DNA from 2 places in the Succiniclasticum sp. genome. Region 2 is predicted to be linked to the other one. Evidence: a T-box and tRNA genes for the amino acid it is inferred to sense, from the RefSeq annotation. Region 2 holds a T-box; the other holds one or more tRNA genes.
What was found. A T-box is a leader RNA that pairs with one kind of tRNA and senses whether it is charged. The one in region 2 lies ahead of ileS (isoleucine--tRNA ligase), so its partner is inferred to be a tRNA-Ile.
Positions count from the first base shown of each region.

Region 1: it encodes a tRNA-Ile, which carries the amino acid that the T-box ahead of ileS (isoleucine--tRNA ligase) is inferred to sense. The anticodon was not compared.

Region 1 is NZ_DBMCWA010000002.1:176,700-180,112, forward strand. It holds gene ACZOWY_RS01945 (Nif3-like dinuclear metal center hexameric protein) at 1-18, opposite strand, end outside; gene ACZOWY_RS01950 (tRNA (adenine(22)-N(1))-methyltransferase) at 40-744, opposite strand; gene ACZOWY_RS01955 (HU family DNA-binding protein) at 940-1,254, opposite strand; tRNA gene ACZOWY_RS01960 (tRNA-Ile) at 1,533-1,609, shown strand; gene rpoD (RNA polymerase sigma factor RpoD) at 1,696-2,928, opposite strand; partial or broken gene ACZOWY_RS01970 (sigma-70 factor domain-containing protein) at 2,962-3,413, opposite strand, start outside.
Region 2 is NZ_DBMCWA010000012.1:40,053-43,465, reverse strand. It holds gene ACZOWY_RS07945 (DivIVA domain-containing protein) at 1-529, shown strand, start outside; gene ACZOWY_RS07940 (histidine phosphatase family protein) at 531-1,217, shown strand; T-box leader at 1,270-1,494, shown strand; gene ileS (isoleucine--tRNA ligase) at 1,540-3,413, shown strand, end outside.

The DNA.
Region 1 (3,413 bases), on a different contig from region 2:
CTTAATCGCAATAAACATGGTTTCCCTTTCAAATTCCAGTCACGGGTCCCCGGCATCCGGCTCCGGGTTTTCCATCATTCCGAGAAGTTTTTCCAGTGTTTTATATTTTTCACTTTCCATGGCTGCCGGGCTGCGTCTCATCTGTTGTAAGAGAAAACGGTAACGGGATACTTTTTCCATGTAATATTCCTGCCAAAGCGCCGGCTTTTCATTTATCAGGCAGGGCCCCAGTTCCCGTTCCGGCAACGAAAGCGTCTGCTTCTCAACAGCATGCAGCGCTTTTATGATAACATAAATATGACCGTTCTCCTTGCAGAGGCGCTCCTCCGCAATCCGATAACCGTGGTCACACAACCACTGGCGCAACAGCCCTGCCGCGTTCATGGGCTGCAGGATAAAAGCATTTACCGTTTTGCAGATATCCGGGCTTTCATCCAGAATCGCAGCAATGGTTGCCCCGCCCATCCCGGCAATGACAATGGCCTCCGCTTCGTTGGCATTCAGTCCCTGCAACCCCGGCGCAGTGCGGACATCCATGACCTGCTGCAGTCCGTATTTATCTCTGGTTTCCCTTGCGGCCTCACAGGGGCCCTCAGCAATGTCCGAAGCAATCACGTATTTACACTGTTCTGTCAATAGCAGATACGCCGGCACATAGCCGTGGTCCGTACCGATATCTGCTGCCGTATGGCAGGGGGGCACCATGGACGCAACGGTTTTCAGGCGTTCACTGATCTGTAACATTTCTATCTCCATCTACCCTGCACTCAGTCATATAAATAATTATACCTGCATTCGTTTTGTGAGGCAAGGCTTATGCAAAGGCTTCACAAAGAATTTTCAGGTACGCTCTTTCCTGTTGTAAGCAGTGAAGGGTACGGTAAAAAAGGCAAAATTAAAACGGTCTGCCTGTATGGCAGACCGTTAAGGGCACAGAACTTATTTTTTCGCTTTTTTAGCTTTTGCTTTTTTAGCCGGTTTAACATTAACAGCATCTTTGAACGCTTTGCCAGCTTTGAAAGCAGGAACCGTAGCGGCAGCAATCTTGATTGCAGCGCCGGTACGCGGGTTTTTGCCGGTACGGGCAGCACGGTCGCGGGCTTCAAACGTACCAAAACCGATTAACTGTACTTTGCCTTTTTTGGCAACTTCTGCTACAACAGATTCTGTAATAGCCTTTAATGCTTTTTCAACATCTTTCTGAGATAATCCGGATGCTGCAGCAGCTGCTACGATAAGTTCTTTTTTGTTCATCGTAAAAACTCCTTTGCAAAAATATTTTTCAGATGCCGGATTTCTTTGCATCTATGTTAATAATAACAGTGTTTATCAGTGTTTGCAAGCCTTTAGACAAAAAAAATCCCATTTTTTAACATTTTTTCAAGATTTTTTTAGAAAAGACCTGTTATCAGGACGGATTCACCGGAAAAGGAAGCTTTTCGGATAAGAAAAAAAGCTAAAATCAGGATTATTATCATAATTTCTTGACACTGCCCTTAAGTTCGGGTAAAATAAATATTGTTGAAAAACAGGGGCCCGTAGCTCAGCTGGTCAGAGCCGGCGGCTCATAACCGCTTGGTCGGGGGTTCGAATCCCTCCGGGCCCACCAATCCGGATAACAAAACCCGCTTCCGAATCACTTCGGAAGCGGGTTGTTTTTTTATGCTGTTTATTCTGTTACGGCAACGGCCGGAATCAGTCTGCCACAAAATCACGCAGCTGGGTACAACGCTTGCTGCTGCTGCGCAGTCTGCGCAGGGCTTTGGCTTCGATCTGGCGGATGCGTTCGCGTGTTACGCCAAAATGCTGGCCTACCTCTTCCAGTGTCCGCTGCCGGCCGTCCTTCAGGCCGAACCGCAGTTCCAGCACTTCCCGTTCGCGGCTGCTTAACGTGCTTAACACTTCGTTCAGCTTTTCACGCAACAGGGCAAAGGACGCGGCGTCAGCCGGGGCCGGGGCGTCATGGTCTTCGATGAAGTCGCCCAGATGGGAATCTTCTTCTTCGCCGATGGGTGTCTCCAGGGAAACCGGTTCCTGGGCAATCTTCATGATTTCCCGTACCCGGTCTTCCGTGGTCTCCATCAGTTCCGCGATCTCCCGCGGAGTCGGTTCCCGTCCCAGTTCCTGCAGCAGCTGCCGGGATACACGGATCAGTTTGTTAATGGTCTCAACCATATGCACCGGAATGCGGATCGTCCGTGCCTGGTCCGCAATCGCGCGGGTGATCGCCTGACGGATCCACCAGGTTGCGTAGGTACTGAATTTAAAACCTTTATTATAATCAAATTTTTCAACCGCTTTAATCAGGCCCAGGTTTCCTTCCTGGATCAGATCCAGGAACAGCATGCCGCGGCCAACATAGCGTTTGGCAATACTCACCACCAGACGGAGGTTTGCTTCTGACAGGCACTTCTTCGCTTCATCTCCCTGGCGTTTGACCTCTTTCAGCAATTCAGCGAAAACGGTTTTGATTTCTTCCAGACGCTGCGCATTCTTTTTATCTGAACGGTACACTTTGCTTTTGGGACTGATCGTTTCCAGGCGTACTTTCAGCCACGCGGAAGACGCTTCGATCAGCTGGCTGATTTCTGCCAGGTTATGCGGTTCGGGTCCGTTGTCCTCTTCCCGTTCGGGGCATTCTTTATCCCAGTCTGTGCACTTCAGTTTTTCTTCTTCCAACAGACCCATCAGGCGGAGCCGTTCATTTTTTGTGAACTGGACAGTATCCGCTGCAAAATCGGCGACAGTATATTTTTCCCCGTTGTCGCGTTTATCCTCAAACTTCCGGAACGCAACAGGGATCGAACGCATGTCGGTAATCGCCTGTTCAGCAGCCAGCAGACCGTTCAGCTTTTCAAAGGACTCTTCAAATTCCTTTTTGGTCTTGAATCTTAACGGCTCCTCCGTATTTTTCCGGGCCGCTTCCATCCGTTCGATCTGTTTGCTCTTGTCCATACGCTTGGCAAGTTCCACTTCGTCTTCGCTCTGCAGCAGGGGAACACGCCCGATCTCTTTCAGGTACATGCGCACCGGGTCGTCGATGCTGATGCCGTCCGGTACGGTCATGGAAGAAGCAATCTCGGCTTCGGTAATTTCTTCGGATTCCTTTTCTACGTCTTCGTCTTCCGCCGGAGGCAGCAGATCGTCCTCTTCTTCATCCTGCGGATACAGAATGGTGATGCCTTTATTCTGCAAATACTCCATCATAAAGTCGATGGCTTCCGGGGTATTGACCGAAGCAGGCAATATATCATTCACTTCACTGTCCTGCAGGAAGTTCCCGTTGGCTTTGCCCCTGTTTTCCAGCTCCAGCAGTTTTTCCACAGGGAAACCCGCCGGCATCATGGCCAGCAGTTCTTCTCCGGCTTCTAATACCAGCTGCGACGTTTCCGGCGTCTCTTCTTTCGGTTTAT
Region 2 (3,413 bases):
AGCGGAACCGGTCGTCGCAGGGACCGATGATACGGCTGCGTTTGTGGAAGCTGGGAAGACTGTGACCGGACAGGCAGATGTGGAAGCAGTAAAACCGGCTGTAGAAGTTGTCACAGAAGAAGCAGTTCTTTCTTCTGAAGAGGGTGCAGAGAAGGCTGTGAGTCAGGAGACTGCTAAACCGGAGCAGACCGGAACAACGGAGCCGGAGAGTAAACCGGCACAGGAGGAAGTGGCAAAAGAAGCAACTCCCGAAACAGTTGCTGAAACAAAAAATGCAAATTCCGCTGGTGTGGCGGATGCATCACGCAAGCCTCTGTTTCCCCGTTTTAAACCCCGCAGCACGATGGTTTTCAACCGGAACGGGTTTCCCCGTAAAAATGCTGACCTGCGTGTAGCGTTAAATGAACTGCAGAAGACGGCGGAAACGAAACCCCAAAGCAATGTTACAAAACCGGAACCGGTTGGGGAAGCTGTTAAAACTGAATCTCAAATTGCTGATCCGAAGCCGGAGCAGAATAAGGAATCCTGATATGATCATTCTTATACGACATGGAGAAGCAACGCACCATACGGAGCATTTTACCGGAGGATGGACAGATTCGGATCTGACGGAAAAGGGCCGAAGACAGATTGAGGCGGCCGCGGAAAAGCTGGCGAAGGATTTTGCCGGAACAATGCCGCATTTCCGGATCCTGTGCAGCGATTTGAAAAGGGCCCATGAGTCTGCGGTAATTTTTTCAAAAAGGCTGGGCATAAAACAGGTTGAGGATTATGCTTTTCTGCGTGAGAAAAATAACGGTAAAGCAGCCGGCCTTAAAGAAAGCGAAGCCCGTTGCCTGTATTGTCCTCCGGCAACATTGAAGGAACTGGATCACCGCAACTATCCCGGTGGGGAAACGCGGCGCGAGTTTTTCCGGCGTACCGTTGACGGAATGCGGGAAGCGGCTGAATGGGAAAAAGAAAACCTGATTATCATCTCCCATAAAGGGACAATACAGAATATTATATTTGCCTGGCTGGGTATGGATATAGACGATGTGAACCGGCTGAATTTTTCGGTGGACATCCTTCCGTCCAGCTTGTCAGTTCTGGGCATCAACAAATGGAAGGAACATGCTATATTCCGGCTGAACGATTTGTCTCATTTAGGGATGCAGGAAGGCTATGGCATTCACAAATTTAAACTGGGAACTATTGACGCTTTTTTTCAAAAGTAGTAAAATAGCTTCATTACAGGCATAATGTTCTTGTGCCGGGCATAAAAACACTATAACTGCTGTGAAAAAGACAGTAACCTGCAGAAATGGTAAAGCGAGCCGGGGAGGGTGAAAGCCCGGACAGAATTTTCAGCAGCGTGAAGATCACTTTGGAGCAGCCTGCTGAATAAACAAAGTAAGCATGGACGGGGTGACGCACGTTATCGCGTTGAACGAGTGGCGGAAGTATTCTGTCATGAGGGTGGTACCACGGGTTACGTATAGTCTCGTCCCTTTTCGGACGGGACTTAATTTTTTTACGAAAAATCAGGAGGAAGAGAAAGTGGATTACAGCAAAACTCTGAACTTGCCGGAGACTGAATTTCCGATGCGGGGCAACCTGCCCAAACGCGAGCCGGAATTTTTGAAATTCTGGGAAGAGAACAAGATTTACGAAAAGAAACAAAAGCTGCATGAAGGCCATACCAAGTGGGTGCTCCATGACGGACCTCCCTATGCGAACGGCCATATCCATATGGGTCATGCGTTAAATAAAGTGTTAAAAGATATTATTATGAAATATAAATATGCCAAGGGCTATGACACCCCGTATGTTCCCGGGTGGGATACCCACGGCATGCCGATCGAACACGCCTGTCTGAATGCCATGGGCGTGGACCGTCACAGCATGACGGCGCTGGATTTGCGGGCCAAGTGCGATGCGTATGCCCATGAGTTTATTGACATCCAGCGGGAAGAATTCAAACGGTTGGGCGTGCTGGGCGACTGGGATCACCCGTACCTGACACTGCAGCATCCGTTTGAAGCGGAGCAGATCCGCGTGTTCGGCGCTATGGCCAACAAAGGATATATTTATAAAGGACTGAAGCCCGTTTACTGGTGCCCTCATTGCGAAACGGCGCTGGCGGAAGCGGAAATTGAGTACGCAGACCAGAAGACTCCGACGATTTATGTGAAGTTCCCGCTGGTAAAAGACAATGGGAAAACGCCGGAAGGCGTAAACGGCCGGCCAGTGTATGTTGTCATCTGGACCACCACGCCCTGGACTCTGCCCGGCAACATGGCGGTCACCCTGAACCCTGATTTTGAGTATTCCTTTGTTGAGAACGGTGACGAAGTGCTGTTCATGGCCAGCGAACTGGTCAATACGGTAGCTGCGGAAGCGGGCCTGACCCTGGGGAACGTGCTGGGTACGGTAAAAGGCCGCGAGATGGAATATGCGGAATGCGAACATCCTTTCCCGGAATATAACCATCGCAAGTCTATGATCTGTTTAGCAGATTACGTAGATCTGGAAACCGGTACAGGCTGCGTGCACACCGCCGGCGGCCACGGCGACGTGGACTATCTGACCTGCCTGAAGTACAATGTGCCCATCGTCTGCCCGGTGGATGAACAGGGCAAAATGACGGCGGAAGCCGGCGAACGGTTTAAAGGCCTGTTTGTGTTTGACGCGAATGTGCCGATTTTGAAATATCTGGCTGAACTTGGTTTCCTGCTGGGCAAAAAGAATATCCATCACCAGTATGCCCATTGCTGGCGCTGCAAGAACCCGATCATCTACCGTGCTACCGAGCAGTGGTTTGCTTCGGTGGACGGATTCCGGGAAGCGGCGCTGAACGCCATCCATAATGAAGTAAAGTGGATCCCGGCCTGGGGCGAGCCGCGTATCCATAATATGATTGCGGACCGTCACGACTGGTGTATCAGCCGCCAGCGCGTATGGGGCGTGCCGATCCCGATTTTTTACTGCGAAAAATGCAATGAGCCGCTGGTAAACGAGGCGACCATTGAAAAGATTGCTAACCTGTTTGAAAAAGAAGGCAGCGATTCCTGGTGGAAATACGAAGCAGCTGAACTGCTGCCGGAAAATACCAAGTGTCCGAAATGCGGGCATACCCATTTCCGTAAGGAAAAAGACATCATGGATGTATGGTTCGACTCCGGTTCCAGCCATATGGGCGTCATGAAGAAGCGTCCGGAACTGGAATGGCCCTGCGCCATGTATCTGGAAGGAAGCGACCAGCATCGCGGCTGGTTCCAGTCTTCCCTGCTGACCTCCGTGGCGGTGACCGGCCATGCGCCGTATCATTCGGTCCTGACCCACGGTTACGTGGTAGACGGGGAAGGACGTAAGATGTCCAAATCCGTCGGCAATGTCATCGCTCCGCAGGATCTGATCAAACAGTACGGAGC